Regions from separate parts of the Streptomyces sp. NPDC046215 genome, predicted to be linked through region 1. Evidence: riboswitches for the same ligand, from Rfam matches in the RefSeq annotation. Region 1 holds a riboswitch; the other holds the start of a gene.
What was found. Region 1 has a riboswitch for cobalamin ahead of ABZ951_RS16800 (prenyltransferase/squalene oxidase repeat-containing protein). Riboswitches for the same ligand answer to the same signal wherever they lie in the genome.
Positions count from the first base shown of each region.

Region 2: linked by a shared signal. The riboswitch ahead of metE (5-methyltetrahydropteroyltriglutamate--homocysteine S-methyltransferase) and the one ahead of ABZ951_RS16800 (prenyltransferase/squalene oxidase repeat-containing protein) in region 1 are both predicted to bind cobalamin.

Region 1 is NZ_JBEYZW010000033.1:53,448-65,804, reverse strand. It holds gene ABZ951_RS16830 (ABC transporter ATP-binding protein) at 1-1,154, opposite strand, end outside; gene ABZ951_RS16825 (ABC transporter ATP-binding protein) at 1,363-3,120, opposite strand; gene ABZ951_RS16820 (SapB/AmfS family lanthipeptide) at 3,264-3,410, opposite strand; gene lanKC (class III lanthionine synthetase LanKC) at 3,407-6,130, opposite strand; gene ABZ951_RS16810 (ferredoxin) at 6,241-6,495, opposite strand; gene ABZ951_RS16805 (aldehyde dehydrogenase) at 6,495-7,955, opposite strand; cobalamin riboswitch at 8,669-8,821, shown strand; gene ABZ951_RS16800 (prenyltransferase/squalene oxidase repeat-containing protein) at 8,928-10,265, shown strand; gene ABZ951_RS16795 (SCO2322 family protein) at 10,262-10,936, shown strand; partial or broken gene ABZ951_RS16790 (CbiQ family ECF transporter T component) at 10,933-12,051, shown strand.
Region 2 is NZ_JBEYZW010000019.1:432-6,084, reverse strand. It holds gene aceA (isocitrate lyase) at 351-1,631, shown strand; partial or broken gene ABZ951_RS11225 (hypothetical protein) at 2,007-2,162, shown strand; partial or broken gene ABZ951_RS11220 (3-hydroxybutyryl-CoA dehydrogenase) at 2,258-3,126, shown strand; cobalamin riboswitch at 3,265-3,481, shown strand; gene metE (5-methyltetrahydropteroyltriglutamate--homocysteine S-methyltransferase) at 3,642-5,653, shown strand, end outside.

The DNA.
Region 1 (12,357 bases):
GGTGGCGCGGGTGCTGCGGCAGGTGCGGGCGGTGCGAGTGCTGCGGCCGGTGCGAGTACTGGGGCCGGTGCGGCCGGTGCGGCCGGTGCGGGTGCTGCACCCGGTGCGACCGGCGCGACCGGTGCGGGCACGATCGGGCGCGGCGGTGCGGGCGCGGGCAGGTCGTCACCGGGCGGGGAGGTGAGGCGGTCGAGGACCACCAGCAGCCGGGTGCCGGCCGCCCCGAGGGCGTTCATCAGGGTGTGCAGGGCGGGCAGCAGCGCCTGGACGAGGTAGGTGAGCGCGCCGAGCAGCTCCCCGGCGGTGAGGCCTCGGTCGAGGAGCCACGGGGCGGTGGCGAGCAGCAGCACGACCGGCAGTTGGCCGGCCACCCCGAGCGCCAGGGACCGGGCCGCCGCCCAGCCGGCGAGCGAGCGGGCCGCCCGGACCTCGGCGTCGATCAGCGGGTCCACCCGGCCGGCCGCCCGCTGCTCGGCGCCGCACGCGACCACGTCGCGCAGCCCTTCCGCGAGCGAGCCGAGCTCGGTGGACATCCGCTCGTCGGCGTCGAGGAACTCCCGCTGCCGGGCGGCCATCGGGGCCAGGGTGGCCAGGAAGAGACCGAGGCCCAGCAGGAGGGGCGGCACGACGACCAGCAGCAGGAGCGGGGCGAGGGAGGCCAGTCCGAGCAGCGCCCCGGCGGCGGTGAAGACGAACGAGCGGGCCACCAGGACGAGTCCGGCGAAGCTGTCGCGGGCCAGCTCCGTCTGGTGGGTCAGCCGGGAGACGACGGCGCTGCCGGCCTGCCCGGGGCCGGTCACCGCGTCCTGCAGCGACCTCGCCACCACGCGGCGCACCAGGCCGTCGCGGAGCGGTTCGACGAGGTCGGCGAGGCCGCGGAAGACGCCGCGCATCGCCGACCCGCCGAGGACGATCGTCACGGCGGCGAACGCGAGCCAGCCCAGCCCGACGCCGGTGCGCCCGGCGAGGAACCCGTCGTCGAGGGCGCGGGCGACGCTGTACCCGCCGAGGAAGGTCTGCGCGGACTCCACCAGGGACCAGGCACCGAGCGCGAGGAGGACGCGCTTGCGGCTGCCCAGAAACCGTTTCGCCTGCGGCAGGACGCGCCGGGCGGGCCCGGGCGGCCGACGGCCGGGCCCGCTGTCGCGGGTCATGACGGTGCCTTCGGTGCGGTGCGCTGTCGGCGTCCGCCGGAGGGGGGGTACGGGGCCCTTGCCGGGCGGGCATGCGTGGCAGCGAGGACTCGCCCGCCCCCCGGCAGCCAAACCCCCGCGTACTCGGCGCGTGGGGCTGCCCCGTGTGCCTCCTCCGCCGGGCGGGTGCTACCGGCGGCACCGGCGGCTGGGCGTGCTCCTGCCGGCCTCATCGGCGCGCCTCCCGGTCCGGGTGGGCCGCGGTGGAGGCGCCCGGCGGCAGGTCGTCGTCCTCCGGGGCGAACACCGCCCGGTAGTCCGGCAGTTCCCACAGGTCCTCGTGGCGGCCGACCGCGCGGATCCTGCCGTTCTCCAGCCAGGCGACGTGGTCGGCCCGGGCCGCCGACGACACGCGGTGGGCGATCAGCAGCCGGGTGCCCGGACTGACCTCGTGGGCCAGGGCGCGGCCCACCTGGGCCTCGGTGACGCTGTCCAGGCTCGACGTGGCGTCGTCAAGGATCAGCAGCCGGCCCGCATGGGCGAAGGCCCGTGCCAGGCCGAGGCGTTGGAGCTCGCCGCCCGACAGCGGCGCGTCGGCCAGGCGGGTGGCGTAGCCGGCCGGGAGCAGGCGGATGAAGGGGTCCGCGCCGGCCGCCCGCGCGGCGGCCTCGACGGCGGGCGCGCCGGGGGCGTACGGGCCGAAGGCGAGGGCCTCGCCGACCGTGTCGCCGAACAGGGCGGGCCGCTCGAAGGCGTACCCGATCTCCCGGCGCAGCTGGGCGGGTTCGGCCTCGGTCAGGGGCACGCCGTCGAGGAGGACCTGTCCGCGCCCGGGGTCGGCGAGACGTCCGGCGACGGCGGCCAGGACGGACTTGCCCGCGCCGGAGCGGCCGACGACGGCCGTCGTCGTGCCGCCGGGCACCACGAGGTCGACGTCGCGCAGCACTTCCGCGCCGCCGCGGGTGACGCTCACCCCGCGCAGTTCGAGCTGTCCGGGGCCGCCCGGGGGCAGGGGCCGCGTCCCGTGCAAGGCCGCCGGCAGGGCCAGGAGCCCGGCGGTCCGCCCGGCGGCGGCGCGGGCGCGGACCAGGGCGTTGAGCTGTCCCACGACGGAGCCGACGCCGGCGGCGAGGGCCGCGTAGCGGGTGGCGGCCAGCAGCTCGCCGACGCTGAGGCCGCCCGCGGCGAGGCGGATCCCGCCGGCGGCGAGGACGGCCGTCTGGAGCAGGGGCACCAGGATGCCGCCCTGGACGACGGCCCGCCCGTAGACCTGCCACATGCGGCGCCCCTGGGCGCTCAGTTCGGGCAGGAGCGCGAGGATGCGGTCGCGTTCGCGCCCGGCGGTGCCGGCGGCGGCGACGGTGCGGGCGCCGCCGAGGGCCTCGACGAGCCGGCCGGCGATCTCGCCCTGGACGCGCTGGTAGGCGGCGACGCTGTCGGAGGAACTGCGGGCGAAGGCGCGCAGGAGCAGGAACAGGGCGGGGGCCCCGGCGAGGAAGACGGCGGCGAGCCAGAGGTCGAGGAAGGCGAGCGCCGTCAGGCCGCCGAGCGGGGTGAGGAGGGCGGCGAGGGAGGTGGCGGCGGTCGCCGGGGCGGTGCCGGCCTCGGCCGCGTTGCCGGACAGCCGCGTCACCACGTCGCCGGAGGTGAGGCCGTGCCGCGGCCCGGCGGCCAGCAGGTGCGCGGTGCCGCGGCGGCGCAGCCAGGCGGTGCCGCGGGCGCCCGCCGTGCCGGTGGCGTAGGCCACCAAGGCGTCGAAGAGGACCTCGGCGCCGATGAGGACGGCGCACAGGACCGTCCACGCGTACAGGCCGCCGGCGCGGTCGAGGATCCGGTCCAGGGTGTGCCCGAGGACGGCGGGCAGGGCGACGGCGCAGCCCGCGGCAGCCGTGCTGAGCAGGCAGATCGCCGTGGTGCGGCCCGCGGTGCGGCGGGCGGTGGCCAGCAGCAGCCGGTCGGCGTCCGGGGGGTGCGGGGTCGTGGCCATCGCGGCGGGGTCCTCGATCCGTGGGCGCGGCCGGGGTGTGGACCGGTCCCGGGCAGTGGGACGTGCCCGGGACCGGTTCGACCGTGTACGGCGCTTACGTCACGGCCTGGGCGTGGCGGCCGTGGGCCGCCGGACGTCCGTGATCAGTTGCAGGTGACGACCGACAGGCTGCTGTCACCGCAGAGCAGCAGGCTGGCGCGGCTGCCGCCGCCACCGCCGCCGCCGGTGCCCAGCTCGCCGGTGACCTCGGCCTTGGGGGTCTCCATCGTCTGCAGGTCGAGAAGGGTCATGACGTGTTCCTCTCACTCGTGGGGACGGGTTGTGCCACGGCCCGGACGGGCCGGCTCTGGGGCCGCCGGAGCGGCGGGAGGAAGGGCAGGTGCACGGGTGTGGTGTGCAGGGCGCTGCCCAGGGCGAGGAGGCAGCCGGCGGTGCCGGTGCTGAGGTCCATCGACAGGCGCATCATCTGCTCGCCGGGGAAGGCGAGGTGGCCCTGGTAGGGGACGGCGTGCCAGGCGAGGGCGTCGATCTGACGGCGCAGCTCGGCCGGGTGGGTGCCGGGTCCGCCGGCCGTGGTGCGGCTCAGGTAGAGGACCATGCCGGCGGCGCCGCGGAAGAGGCCGGGCTGGGCGTAGAACTTGCCCTGGGTGGCCCGGACGATCCGGCCCCGGGCCTGCTCGAACTCCTCGGTGCCGGGGCGGTGGGCGAGGTGGTCGTCGAGGACCATGCCGATGCCGACGCTGCCGGCGCCGAGGTAGGGCATGGTGCGCCAGCCCTCGTCGACCTGGAGGACGTCGCCCACGCCGACCACGCAGCGGGCGAGGTCGCGGCGGAGGGCGTCGGCGGCCCGGTCGAGGAGTTCGGGTGCGTGGGTGCGCTCGTACAGGCGCAGGAGGAGGAGGGCGGTGCCGGTGGCGCCGTGGAGCAGTCCGGCGCGGGGCCGGGCGCGGTCCGTGGCGGTCGGGTCGCCGGCCTCGTCCTGGGCGAGCTTGTCCAGGGCGAGCTGGGCGCAGCGCAGGGCCGCGTCGTGCAGGGCGCTCTCGCCGGTGGTGACGGCCAGGGAGTCGAGGGCGAGACCGATGCCGGCGAGGCCGCTGTGCAGGTCGGGGGCGATGTGCTCCCAGTTCTGGGCGGTGATGGTCTCGGCGAGTTCCAGGGCGCGGGTGCGGTGGCCGAGGGAGTCCAGGACCCAGGCGATGCCGGCGAGCCCGTCGTAGAAGCCGAGCGGGGTGCCGGAGGCGGGGCTCTTGGTGTGGCGCAGCAGCCATTCCTCGCCCTCGGCGCAGTGGGCGCGGCCGCCCGTGGCGGCGAGGGCGTGGAGCACCCCGGCCGTGCCGTAGCCGAAGCAGGCGCCGCCGCCGGGGCCGGCGAACTGGGCGATGTCGCCGGGGAAGAAGCGGTCCTCGCGGTGCGGGGTCGCGGCGGCGAGGAGGGCCGCGGTCAGGGAGTCCCGGCTGCGCGGCCAGTCCGCGAGGTCGACGGGCAGGTACCTGTCAGCCGAACCGGTGGGTGCGGGTGCGGTCCCCGGCGCGCCCCCCGCGCCCCCCGCACCCACCGCGCCACGGGCCGCGACCCCCCGCCCCTGCGGCCCGTGGACGATTTCCGTGACCGCTTCGTCGAAGTAGCCGGGCGGCACCGGGAACTGGTCCGCGGCGATCTCCGCCAGGTGGGCCGCCTTCTGCCGGTCGACGGCGAACAGGCTGGTCAGCGGCAGGAAGAGGGCGATGCGCAGACAGGCCAGGGCGTAGCGGTCGACGTCGAAGCCGGTGCGGTCGGGCGGGGCGACGAAGCCGGGGTTGGCGATGGTCTGGCGGCGGCCCTCGTCGATGTGCGCGGCGGCCTCGAAGTCGAGGAGGACGACGGACCGCTCGTCCTCGGCGACCATGATGTTGAACAGGTGCAGGTCGTTGAAGACGACGCCGCGGGCGTGGACGGCGTCGACGGCCTCCTCGACGAGGCGGTACAGCCGCGTCGCCCACTCGGTGTACGCGGCGAGGCGCTCGGGTCCCGGGTCCGGGTCGACGAGGGGGTGGTGCCGGGCGAAGAAGGTGTTCAGCGGGCGGCCTTCGACGAACTCCAGCACCAGGAAGTGGTGGTCGCCGAGGGTGATGTAGTCGTGCACCTCGGGGGTGTACGGCAGCCCCGACAGCCGTTCGAGGGCGTCTCGTTCGCGCTGGAGGCGGGTTACCGCGTCGGCGCCGTCGGCGGCCAGGCCCGCGTGCGGGCGGCCTTCCTTGAGGACGACCTGCCGGTCCGTGCGCAGATCGGTGCCGACGTACACGCCGCCGCCGTTGGAGAAGTGCAGGGCCCGGTCGATGCGGTACGGGATGCCGCTGACCTTCGTCGCCGAGCGGGCGGCGAGGTGCGGGGCGAGGAAGCCGGGCGGGGTCAGCCAGGGCGGGACGTGGAAGGCGGGGTCGCGGCGGTCGGGGACGAGCACCCCGTCGGCGTTCTCGACGGCCGGGCACAGCTCGCCCTTGTCGTCGTAGCAGTGCCGCAGGGTGAAGCTGCCGTAGCGCACGTACACCGGCCCGTCGCCCCAGCGCAGGTCGGTGAGGATGTACGGGCCCTGCTCCCCGGCCAGGAGTGCGGCGAGGTCCTCGGCGACGGCGCGGCACTGCTCGTCGTCGCCGGGGTAGACGGTGATGAACTTCCCGCTGCCGCCCCGGTCGGCGTACTTGGCGTTGCGGGTGTGCAGGAGATAGGGGCTCGGGACGCACTTGAAGGCGACGCGCCGGGGCTCGCAGTAGTCGCGGACGGCGGCGAGGATCCGTTCGGCGTTGTCCAGGCAGGCCGAGACGTGGATCTTCCAGCCCTGGTCGGGCAGTGCGGCGTCGAGGGGGCGGAAGGCCAGCCAGTCGCCGGTCCGGTGACGCTGCCAGCCGGCGGGTGCCGGGCGGCGGGCCGACGGGTAGAGGGCGGTCGGGCCGTCGCCGTCGGACGGCAGCCGGTGCGGGGCGTCGTAGAACTGCCGGTCCGCGTCGCAGTAGACGGCGTACCCCTTGTTCATCGCTCCCCCTCGGCCGGTGACGACATGAAGGTTCCATGCCGCCGCCGGGAGGGGACAGTCACAACTGCCATGAACCCGCTATGAGGAACGCACGAGTAACAACCGGTCGGCTACCGCGGGTGGGGCTCGTCGGGCTCGTCGGGTGGGAAGATCGCGGCGCCGCTGTCGAGGGCACGGACGGTGATGGCCTCGACGGGGCAGCTCTCCGCGGCGGCGAGCACGGCCCCGGACGCCTCGGCCTCCGGGTCGGTCGGGTGGGACTGCCGGGCGGTGTCGAGCCGGAACGCCCCGGGAGCGGTGCCCGCGCAGAGTCCGGAGCCGACGCACACGCCCCGGTCGACCTCCACCCGCCAGCGCTCGCCCATCAGCGCTCCCCGTGCCCGGCGGGCAGGTGGATCATCTTGTGTTCCTGGTACTCGGCGAAGCCCTCGGGCCCGAACTCCCGGCCGAGGCCGGAGTTCTTGTAGCCGCCGAAGGGGCCGAGCATGTCGAGGCTGAAGGTGTTCACGCTGTACGTGCCGGTGCGCACCCGGCGCGCGATGTCGATGCCGTGCTCGACGTCGGCCGTCCAGACGCTGCCGGAGAGCCCGTAGTCGGAGTCGTCGGCGATGCGGACGGCTTCCTCCTCGTCGTCGTAGGGCAGCAGGCAGATGACGGGGCCGAAGATCTCCTCGCGGGCGATGCGCATGGTGTTGGTGACCTCGCCGAAGAGGGTGGGCTCCACGTACCACCCCGTCTCCCGCCCGGCCGGCCTACCGCCGCCGGCCAGCACCTTCGCCCCCTCGCGCTGCCCGAGCGCGATGTACTCCAGCGACCGGCGCCGCTGGCGCTCGGCGACGAGCGGGCCGACCTGGGTGGCGGGGTCGAGGGGGTCGCCGACGACGAGGGCGGCGGCGGCCGCGGCGAACCGCTCGGCCAGCTCGCCGTAGTGGGCACGCGGGGCGAGGATGCGGGTCTGGGCGACGCATGCCTGCCCGTTGTTCATCCAGGCGCTGGGCACGATGCCGGCGACGGCCGCGTCGAGGTCGGCGTCCGGCAGGACGATCGCCGCGGACTTGCCGCCCAGCTCCAGGGTGACGCGGGTGAGGTGGCGGGCGGCGACCTCCATGACGCGCCGGCCCGCGGCGACGGAGCCGGTGAAGGAGACCTTGTCGACGCCGGGGTGGCCGACGAGGTACTCGCTGACCTCCCGGCCGGCGGGCAGGATCGAGAGCACCCCCGCCGGCAGCCCGGCCTCCGCGGCGATCTCGGCGAGCAGGTAAGCGTCCAGCGGCGTCTCCGGCGCGGGCTTGAGCACCACCGAGCAGCCGGCCAGCAGGGCGGGGGCGAGCTTGGCGGCCGCGACGAACTGCGGCACGTTCCACGGCGCGACGGCCGCCACCACGCCGACGGGCTCGCGCCGCACGAGCAGCGGTCCGAGGACCCCGGCCCGCCGCTCCTCGAAGGGGATGCCGCGCGCGACGGCGACGGCACTGTCCCAGACCATCATCGCGCCGAGCGCCTGGGCGAGGACGCTCCAGGAGTAGGGGGAGCCGTTCTGGGCGGAGATGACCTCGGCGATCTCCTCGTGGCGGGCGGCGATACCGTCCTTGATCCGAGTGACGACCTCGATCCGCTCGGCGAGGGGCCGCTCGGCCCAGACGCCGGAGTCGAAGGAGGTGCGGGCGGCGGCGACGGCCCGGTCGACGTCCTCGCGGCAGGCGTGCGGGACGCGCCCGATGACGGCCTCGGTGTGCGGGGAGACGACGTCGATGGTGTCCCGCCCGGCGGGCTCGGTGAACGCGCCGCCGATGAAGAGCTGCCCGTACTCGATGAGTTCAGCCATGACTCGCCGCCTTCCGGCTCCGCCGCGGGTGCGCCACATCTGACGCTGCATCAGAACTGGTACCAGTTCCCGTGGCCGGGGGCAATGGGGGGCGGCGGGCGGGGGCGCGGAGCGCACGGCCGTGCGGGAGTGGGCCGGGCGGCCGCGGCCGGCCGACGCCCGGGCCCTTGGCCACCGGCCCGGACGCCATGGGGCGGGAGCGGCCACCGCCGGCCCGGCGCGTCTCGACGGCGCCGGGGCGGACGTCCCACGACCCGCAGCACCGGCCCACGGCCGCCCGCCTCGCACGCGCCGGGCCCGGCCGGAACGGGCACCCGACCGCGGCCGGCAGACGCCCGCGCTTCGACCGCGACGATCACCCTCACCGGTCACGACAGGCACCCGCCGCCGGCCGACGCGCACGGTCGTGTCGGGGCAGCGCCCGTGACGCCCCATCGCCCGCCCGGCCCGGCACCACTCGCCGGGCGCGACAGGGCCCGGGCCACCCGGGCCGAACGGGCAGTTGACCGCGGCCGACGGGCGCACGGGCCCGCGCCCTGGCCGCCGGGGCCGGGTGACGCGGGGCGGGGGCGGGTGCCCCCGGCCGGGCACCCGCCGCCGGACCGCGCGGCCGAGGCGGCCCCGTCCCGTGAGGCCCCCGCCGGACAGAGCGGCCCCGCCGGAGGCCGAAGCCCCCCCTCATACCGTCGCAATCGTGGCGGTATGAGCCACCCATAAGCCGCCGGTTAAAGTGTCCGTGACAACTTCATCCCGCCTCGGAACGGGGAAAGCCGGTGGGAATCCGGCGCTGACCCGCAACCGTGACGACGGCCGCGCCCGTGCGGACCGTACGAGCCGGACCACCCGCGCCCTGGCGGCAAGGCTTTCCGGAGCCGGTCGCGCCGCCCCTCGGCGGTGCCCGGCCCCACGGCACCGTCGAGGTATACGGAGCCGGGCCCGGTGCCACCGCGCGGAACGCGCGGAGGGGCGGCCGTGCGCGGTGGCACAGTCCGTACCCGTCCGCCCGCCGACCCCCGCAGCGACCCACCGAGAGGCACCGACCCCATGGCCCCCTCCCTCGCCGTCCACGCGCGCCGCGGCGCCGTGGCCCTGGCCACCGCCGCCGTCCTGAGCACGGCCATGGCGCCCGCCGCGTTCGCCGACGCCTCCCCGTCGCCGGCCGCCCCCGGCCTGTACGGCACCGAGGACCCCAAGTTCGACGGCGTCTTCCGGCAGTCCCTGACCTTCGTGGCGCAGAGCGCCGTCGGCGTCTCCCCCGCCAAGGAGGCCGTCGACTGGCTCACCGGCCAGCAGTGCGCGGACGGCGGTTTCCCCGGCTTCCGGGCCGACCCCGCCAAGGCGTGCGACACCCAGAAGGAGTTCACCGACCAGACCGCCGCGGCCGTCCAGGGCCTCGCGGCGGCCGGCGGCCGGTCCGAGCAGGTGACGAAGGGCCTCGACTGGCTCAAGGCGCACCAGAACGACGACGGCGGCTGGGGCTACCAGCCCGGCAGCCCCAGCGACGCGAACTCCACCTCCATCGCCCTCGGCGCGTTCGCCGCCACCGGGCAGGACCCGGCCAAGGTCGCCGCGAAGGGCGGCAAGGACCCGGTGGCCACGCTGCTGACGTTCCAGCTCGGCTGCGACGCGAAGGAAGGGGAGCGCGGCGGTTTCTCCTTCCTGAAGGACGACAAGAGCGGGCTGCGCGCCGACAACCTCGCCAGCGCCGCCGCGGGCCTGGCCACGCGCGGCAAGGGCTTCCTCGTCGAGCCGCCGAAGAAGGGCGCGGACCAGCCCCTGAAGCCGCTGGACTGCGCTGCCGACGACAAGGCGAAGCCGAAGGACGCCGCCGCGGCGGCCGAGGCCGTCGACGGGTACCTCTCCGAGGCGCTCGCCAAGAACGGCGGCTACCTCGTGCCGTCCATGCCCGGCGCCCCGGCCAAGCCCGACCAGGGCAACACCGCCGACGCCGTCGTCGCCCTCGCCGCGGGCGGCCACCGCGAGGCCGCCGAGAAGCCGCTGACGTGGCTGCGGTCCAAGGAGAGCGGCACCGCCGACTGGGCGAAGAACCACCCCGGCCGCGTCGCCAAGCTCATCCTCGCCGCCCACGCCACCGGCGCCGACCCGCGCGACTTCGCCGGCACCGACCTGGTCGCCCAGCTGAACGCGATGGGCCCGAAGCCGGAGTCCGCCTCCTCGGCGGAGCAGAAGGACGAGGAGAAGAAGGACGACGACAAGGGCGTCAGCGTCTGGTGGATCGTCGGCGTCTTCTTCGTCGCCAGCATCGGCGCCGGCTTCCTGATCAGCGGCCGGAAGAAGAAGCAGCTGTGACGGTCCGCCGCGGCGCGCGCGCCCTCGGGGCGCTGCTCCTCGCCGGGGTCCTCGCCGGGCTGGGCGCGGCCCCCGCGCAGGCGGCCGGGTACCGGTACTGGTCGTTCTGGGACGCCACCGGCAGCGGCTGGGCGTACGCCACGCAGGGCCCGTCCACGGCGCGGCCCGGCGACGGGGACACCGTCGGCTTCCGGTTCGCCGTCAGCGAGGACTCCCGGGACGCCGCGAAGCCGCGCGCCGCGGCGGACTTCGGCGCGGTGTGCGCCGGCACCCCCGCCGAGGACGGCCGCAAGCGGATCGCGGTCGTCCTGGACTTCGGCACGGCCGCCGACGCCCCCGAGGGTGAGACCCCGCCCGCGCCCCGCACGGCATGCGCGCGGGTCGGCGGCGACGCGAGCGCAGCGGAGGCGCTCGCGGCCGTCGCGAAGCCCCTGCGGTACGACTCCGCCGCGCTGCTGTGCGCCATCGCCGGCTACCCGAAGTCGGGCTGCGGCGAGCAGGTCGCCGGGAAGAAGAGCGGGCAGACCGCCTCCGCCGGGGACGGCGGCAAGGACGAACGGAAGGACGACGGCGGTGACGGCGTGCCCTCGGCCGGTCTGATCGGCGGTGTCGCCGCCGTGGTCGCCCTCGGTGCCGCCGCCGCGTGGCAGGCGCGCCGCCGCCGCGGATGAGCGACAGGAACCCGCCGCCGCGCCCCGGCGGCCCGAGCACCGCGCCCGTCACCGCGCGGGCGTCCGCGCTGCACGCGGGCGCCTGGTGGGTGTGGGCGCTGGGGCTGGCCACCGCCGCGTCGCGCACCACCAACCCGCTGCTGCTGGGGCTGCTGGTCGGCGTGGCCGGATACGTCGTGGCGGCCCGGCGCACGGACGCGCCGTGGGCGCGCTCCTACGGGGCGTTCCTCAAGCTCGGACTGGCCGTGATCACCATCAGGCTCGTCTTCGCGGTCGTGCTCGGGTCGCCGATCCCGGGCACCCACACCCTGGTCACCCTGCCGGAGGTGCCGCTGCCCGACTGGGCGAAGGGGGTGCGCCTGGGCGGCCGGGTGACGGCCGAGGGGCTGCTCTTCGCCCTGTACGACGGGCTGAAGCTGGCCGCGCTGCTGATCTGCGTCGGCGCGGCGAACGCCCTCGCCAACCCGGCCCGGCTGCTGAAGTCCCTGCCGGGCGCCCTGTACGAGGCGGGCGTGGCGATCGTCGTCGCGATGACGTTCGCGCCGAACCTCGTCGCGGACGTCCAGCGGCTGCGCGCCGCGCGGCGGCTGCGCGGCCGCTCCGACCGGGGCCTGAAGGCCCTGCTCCAGGTGGGGCTGCCGGTCCTGGAGGGGGCGCTGGAGCGGTCCGTGGCGCTGGCGGCGGCCATGGACGCGCGCGGGTACGGCCGGACCGCGCAGGTGCCGCCCGCCGTGCGGCACACCACGACGGCGCTGACGCTCGGCGGGCTGCTGGGCGTCTGCGCGGGAACGTACGGCCTGCTGGCCGACGAGGGCGCGGGCTACGGCCTGACGGTCCTGGCCGGCGGGCTCGCCGCCGCGCTCGCGGGCCTGTGGCTGGGCGGCCGCCGCTCGGTCCGCACCCGCTACCGCCCGGACCGCTGGGACGCCCGGGCCTGGCTCGTCTCGGCCTCGGGCGTGGCGGTGGCGGCCCTGATGATCTGGGCGAACTCCTACGCGCCGGCGGCCCTGCACCCCCCGGCGGTCCCGCTGACGGCACCGGACCTGCCGCTGTGGCCGGCGGCGTCCCTCCTGCTGGGCCTGGTCCCGGCCTTCGCGTCCCCGGCCCCACCGCGGCCCGGCGGGCGGCCGGCCCCGACGACGCCCCGCCGAACGGGCCCCGCCCTCACCCCGGACGACCGAGGGAGCGCTCCCACGGCCTCCACCAGCCCGACCCCGACAGCCGTGTCGCACCACGGCACGGGGACAGGACCCACCCGCACCCCGGGTGACCAAGGGGCGCCCACGGCCTTCACGAGCCCCGCCCCGCCGGCACCCGACGAGCAGCCGACCCCCACAGCGGAACCCCGCCACAGCACAGGAACGGGCCCCGCCCTCGCCCCCGGTGACCGACGGAGCACACCCACCGCCCCCACCAGCCCC
Region 2 (5,653 bases), on a different contig from region 1:
CCCCGCCCCGGGCATGGCGGAAACCAGCCTTTGTGCCGTTGGCAAAGTTGGCAAAAGGCGCCGCGTGGATGAGCGGAAATTGGCAGAGATCCATGCTTGATGGCACTCAGTGCCACTGTCACAGTCGTAGTGCGGCCCACCGGACCCGGTCGGCCGAGGCCGGACACCGGACGCGATCTCAGCCCTGACGTCGCCGCCCCGGACCGTCCGGCCGCACCACCGGTCACCCCGCCCCACCCCTCGCGCACCGGCGAGCGGCACGGCGGGCCACGCACCACAGGGGAGCCACTTCCCCTTCGCACTCTTGACAGACGCTCAAAGCCGATTCGACGCGACACCGGGAGACGGTCATGGCGCAGACAGGGACGACAGCCGACGAACTGGCACGGCGGTGGGCGACCGACCCGCGCTGGCAGGGCACACAGCGCACCTACGGCGCCGAGGACGTGATCCGGCTGTCGGGCAGCGTGCGCGAGGAGCACACGCTCGCCCGGCGCGGCGCCGAACGCCTGTGGCGGCAGCTGCGGGAGAACGACTACATCCACGCCCTCGGCGCGCTCACCGGCGGACAGGCCGTCCAGATGGTCAAGGCCGGCCTCCAGGCGATCTACCTCTCCGGCTGGCAGGTCGCCGCGGACGCCAACCAGGCCGGGCACACCTACCCCGACCAGAGCCTCTACCCCGTCAACTCGGTGCCCACCGTGGTCCGCCGCATCAACAACGCCCTGCTGCGCGCCGACCAGATAGCCACCGCCGAGGGCACCGGGGACACCACCGACTGGCTCGCGCCGATCGTCGCCGACGCCGAAGCCGGCTTCGGCGGCCCGCTCAACGCCTTCGAGCTCACCAAGGCGATGATCGCCGCGGGCGCCGCCGGCATCCACTACGAGGACCAGCTCGCCTCCGAGAAGAAGTGCGGCCACCTCGGCGGCAAGGTCCTCGTCCCCACCTCGCAGCACATCCGCACCCTCAACGCCGCCCGCCTCGCCGCGGACATCGCCGACGTGCCCACGGTGCTCGTCGCCCGCACCGACGCCCTCGCCGCCAACCTGCTCACCAGCGACGTCGACGAGACCGACGCCCGGTTCTGCACCGGCGAGCGCACCCCCGAGGGCTTCTACCGGGTCGAGCCCGGCATGGCCCCCGTCATCGCCCGCGGCCTGGCCTACGCCCCGTACGCGGACCTGTTGTGGATGGAGACCGGCACCCCGGACCTCGCCCAGGCCAAGGAGTTCGCCGAGGCGATCCACGCCCGGTACCCCGGCCAGCTGCTCGCCTACAACTGCTCGCCGTCCTTCAACTGGCGCGCCGCGCTCGACGACGACCAGATCGCCAAGTTCCAGCGGGAGCTCGGCGCGATGGGCTACCGCTTCCAGTTCATCACCCTCGCGGGCTTCCACTCCCTCAACCACGGCATGTTCGACCTGGCCCGCGGCTACGCCGAGCACGGCATGACCGCCTATGTCGACCTCCAGGAGCGGGAGTTCGCCGCCCAGGCGCAGGGGTTCACCGCCGTCAAGCACCAGCGCGAGGTCGGCACCGGCTACTTCGACCTCGTCAGCACGGCGGTCAACCCCGCCGCCGCGACCCTCGCCCTGCGCGGCTCCACCGAGGAAGAGCAGTTCCACTAGGGCGTGTCTTACGGGTCAGCCCGGATCAGGCCGCGGCGTCCGGTGCGGTACCTCGCAAGGCGGAGCATCTCCCGCGTACTGGGCGTACTCGGGTGATGCGACAACGCGGCGAGGTGCCGTGCCGGGCGTCGCGGCCCCGGGCTGACCCGTAAGACACGCCCTAGCCCCTCGGAGCCCGGCACCCGCCGCCGGCCCGGCCGGGTGCCGGGCCGGCACGCCCTCAGGTGAGGGCCGGAGCCCGGCGCCGCCCGGCCCTCACCGCCCCCGTCAGGAGACCGCATGTCCCTCACCACCGTGACCGGCCGCGCCCAGGTGCTCGGCGCACCGGGCGCCCGCTTCGACGAGATCCTCACCCCCGCCGCCCTGGACGCCGCCCTGCCCGACCGCGCCAAGGTCACCCCGACCGCCCCGTTCCCGCGCGCCTCCACCGAACTGCCGGTCCGCACCTGCCACCGGCGCGGCGCCCACGCCATCGGCGGCACGGCCGCCCGCCTTCCCGGCCGCGACGCCCGGGTGAACGAGGCGGCCCTCTTCGCACCCACCGCCCTCGCGGACCACCTGCCCGCGTTCTCCACCACCGACGCCCACGCCCGCCACCTCGTCCGCCGCCGCCCGGCGGTGACCTCGTGAACCCCGCCGTGCGGCGCGTGGGCGTCGTCGGCGGCGGCCGGATGGGCGCCGGCATCACCGAGGTGTGCGCCCGCGCCGGGCTCGACACCCTCGTCTGCGAGACCGACACCGCCGCCGCCCACCGGTCCCGCGACCGCGTCGCCCGCTCCCTCGAACGCGCCGTCGAGCGCGGCAAGACCGACCGCCCCACCGCCGAGGACGCGCTCACCCGCCTCACCTTCACCGTGACCTCGACGACCTCGCCGACCGGCAGCTCGTCATCGAGGCCGTCGTCGAGGACGCCGAGGTCAAGACCGCGATCTTCACCGCCCTCGACAAGATCGTCGAAGATCCGGCGGCGATCCTGGCCACCAACACCTCCTCCCTCCCCGTGATGCGCCTGGGCATGGCCACCCGCCGCGCCGACCGCGTCCTCGGCCTGCACTTCTTCAACCCCGTGCCCGTGATGCCGCTCGTGGAGATCGTCACCTCGCTGCACACCACCGCCGAAGCGGCCGCCACGATCGAGGAGTTCGCCACCGTCACCCTCGGCAAGAGGACCGTCCGCTCCCGGGACCGGGCCGGCTTCGTCGTCAACGCCCTCCTCGTCCCCTACCTCCTCGCCGCGATCCGCATGGCGGAGTCCGGCTACGCGACGGCCGACGACGTCGACACCGGCATGGAGCTGGGCTGCGCCCACCCCATGGGACCGCTGAGACTGGCCGACCTGATCGGCCTGGACACCGTGGCCGCCATCGCCCGGTCCCTCTACGAGGAGTTCAAGGAGCCCCTCTACGCCCCGCCGCCGCTGCTGCTGCGCATGGTCGAGGCGGGGCTGCTCGGGCGCAAGACGGGCCGGGGCTTCCACTCCTACGATCGGGGCTGAGGGGCCCCGGCCCGTGGGGCACGGGCGCGGAGCGGCGAAGGGGGCCGCTCCGCGCCCGCCCGGTGCCACCGCCCGGACCGGCGTCTCAGGCCGCCGTCCGGAATGTGAACGGCCCTATCCGGGACGTGATCCAGCGCCTAGGCTGCTCACGCAGCTGGTTCGCCCTGCCCGCCAGGCAGGCGCGTCGCAAGAGGGAACCCGGTGGGAATCCGGGACTGCCCCGCAGCGGTGAGCGGGAACGACCGCCGTCATACGCACTGGACCCCAGGAGTCCGGGAAGCGACGGCCAGTAGGTGTCTGCCCCCGGCAGACGTGCCCGTGAGTCCGAAGACCTGCCACTGCCCGTGGGCGACCGTTCGCCCGCGGAGATCCCGGTGACCTCGAGGGCGGGTCGGCGTACGCACCAGGCGGGCACCCGCGCGACGACCTCGCGCCGTGGGCCGCCCGGTCCGTCACCCTTCGCGCCCTCCCCCGTCCCGGGGTCGACAGGACGAAAACTCGCGAAGGAGAGTTCCGTGACCACCAAGTCCGCAGCCGCGGCAGCACGCGCCACCGTCCACGGCTACCCCCGCCAGGGCCGGAACCGGGAACTGAAGAAAGCCGTCGAGGGCTACTGGAAGGGCCGCGTCACCGCCGACGCCCTCCGGGACACCGCCGCCGGACTGCGCCGCACCCACTGGCGGGACCTGGCCGGCGCCGGGATCCACGAAGTGCCCACCGGCGACTTCTCGTACTACGATCACGTCCTCGACACCAGCGTCATGGTCGGCGCGATCCCGGCCCGGCACCGCGCGGCCGTCGCCGCCGACCCCCTCGACGGCTACTTCGCCATGGCCCGCGGCACCCAGGACGTGGCCCCGCTGGAGATGACCAAGTGGTTCGACACCAACTACCACTACCTCGTCCCCGAACTGCGCCCCGACACCGTCTTCACCGCCGACTCCGCCAAGCAGGTCACCGAATGCGAGGAAGCCCGCGCCCTCGGCCTCGACCCCCGCCCGGTCCTAGTCGGTCCCGTCACCTACCTCCTGCTCGCCAAGCCTGCCCCCGGCGTCCCCGCGGACTTCGAGCCGCTCACCCTCCTCGACCGGCTCCTGCCCGTCTACGCCGAGGTCCTCGCCGACCTCCGCGCCGCCGGAGCCGCCTGGGTCCAGCTCGACGAACCGGCCCTCGCCCAGGACCGCACCCCCGCCGACCTGAACGCCGCCGCCCGCGCCTACCGCGACCTCGGCGGCCTCACCGCACGCCCGCGGCTGCTCGTCGCCTCCTACTTCGACCGGCTCGGCGAGGCCCTCCCCGTCCTCGCCAAGGCGCCCGTCGATGGACTCGCCCTCGACTTCACCGGCCCCGCCGCCGCCAACCTCGGCGACCTCGCCGCCGCCGGGGGACTGCCCGGCAAGCGCCTGGTCGCGGGCGTCGTCAACGGCCGCAACGTCTGGATCAACGACCTCGAGAAGTCCCTGGCCACCCTCGGCACCCTCCTCGGCCTCGCCGACCGCGTCGACGTCGCCTCCTCCTGCTCCCTGCTGCACGTCCCCCTGGACGCCACCGCCGAACGCGACATCGACCCGCAGATCGCCCGCTGGCTCGCCTTCGCCCGCCAGAAGACCACCGAGATCGTCACCCTGGCCCGCGGCCTGGCCCACGGCACCGACACCATCGCCGCCGACCTCGCCGCCAACCGCGCCGATCTCGCCTCCCGCGCAGGCTCCGCCCTCACCCGCGTCCCGGCCGTACGGGCCCGCGCCGCGGCCGTCACCGCCGCCGACACCCGCCGCTCCCTGCCCTACCCCGAGCGGGCCGCCGCCCAGCGCGCCCGGCTGCGCCTGCCGCTCCTGCCGACGACCACCATCGGCTCCTTCCCCCAGACCACCGAACTGCGCACCGCCCGCGCCGGCCTGCGCGCCGGCCGCGTCACCGCCGCCGCCTACGAGGAGCGCATCGAGGCCGAGATCCGCGAGGTCCTCTCCTTCCAGGAGAAGGCCGGGATCGACGTCCTGGTCCACGGCGAGCCCGAACGCAACGACATGGTCCAGTACTTCGCCGAACAGCTCACGGGCTATCTCGCCACCCAGCACGGCTGGGTCCAGTCCTACGGCACCCGCTACGTCCGCCCGCCGATCCTCGCCGGCGACATCTCCCGCCCCGAGCCGATGACGGTCCGCTGGACGTCCTACGCGCAGTCCCTCACCGACCGCCCGGTCAAGGGCATGCTGACCGGCCCGGTCACCATGCTCGCCTGGTCCTTCGTCCGCGACGACCAGCCGCTGGGCGAGACCGCCCGTCAGGTCGCCCTCGCCCTGCGCGACGAGGTGAACGACCTGGAGGCCGCGGGCAGTTCCGTGATCCAGGTCGACGAGCCCGCCCTGCGCGAGACGCTGCCCCTGCGCGCGGCCGGCCACGCCGGCTACCTCGCCTGGGCGACCGAGGCGTTCCGCCTCACCACCGGCGGCGTCCGCCCGGACACCCAGATCCACACCCACATGTGCTACGCCGAGTTCGGTGACATCCTCCAGGCCATCGACGA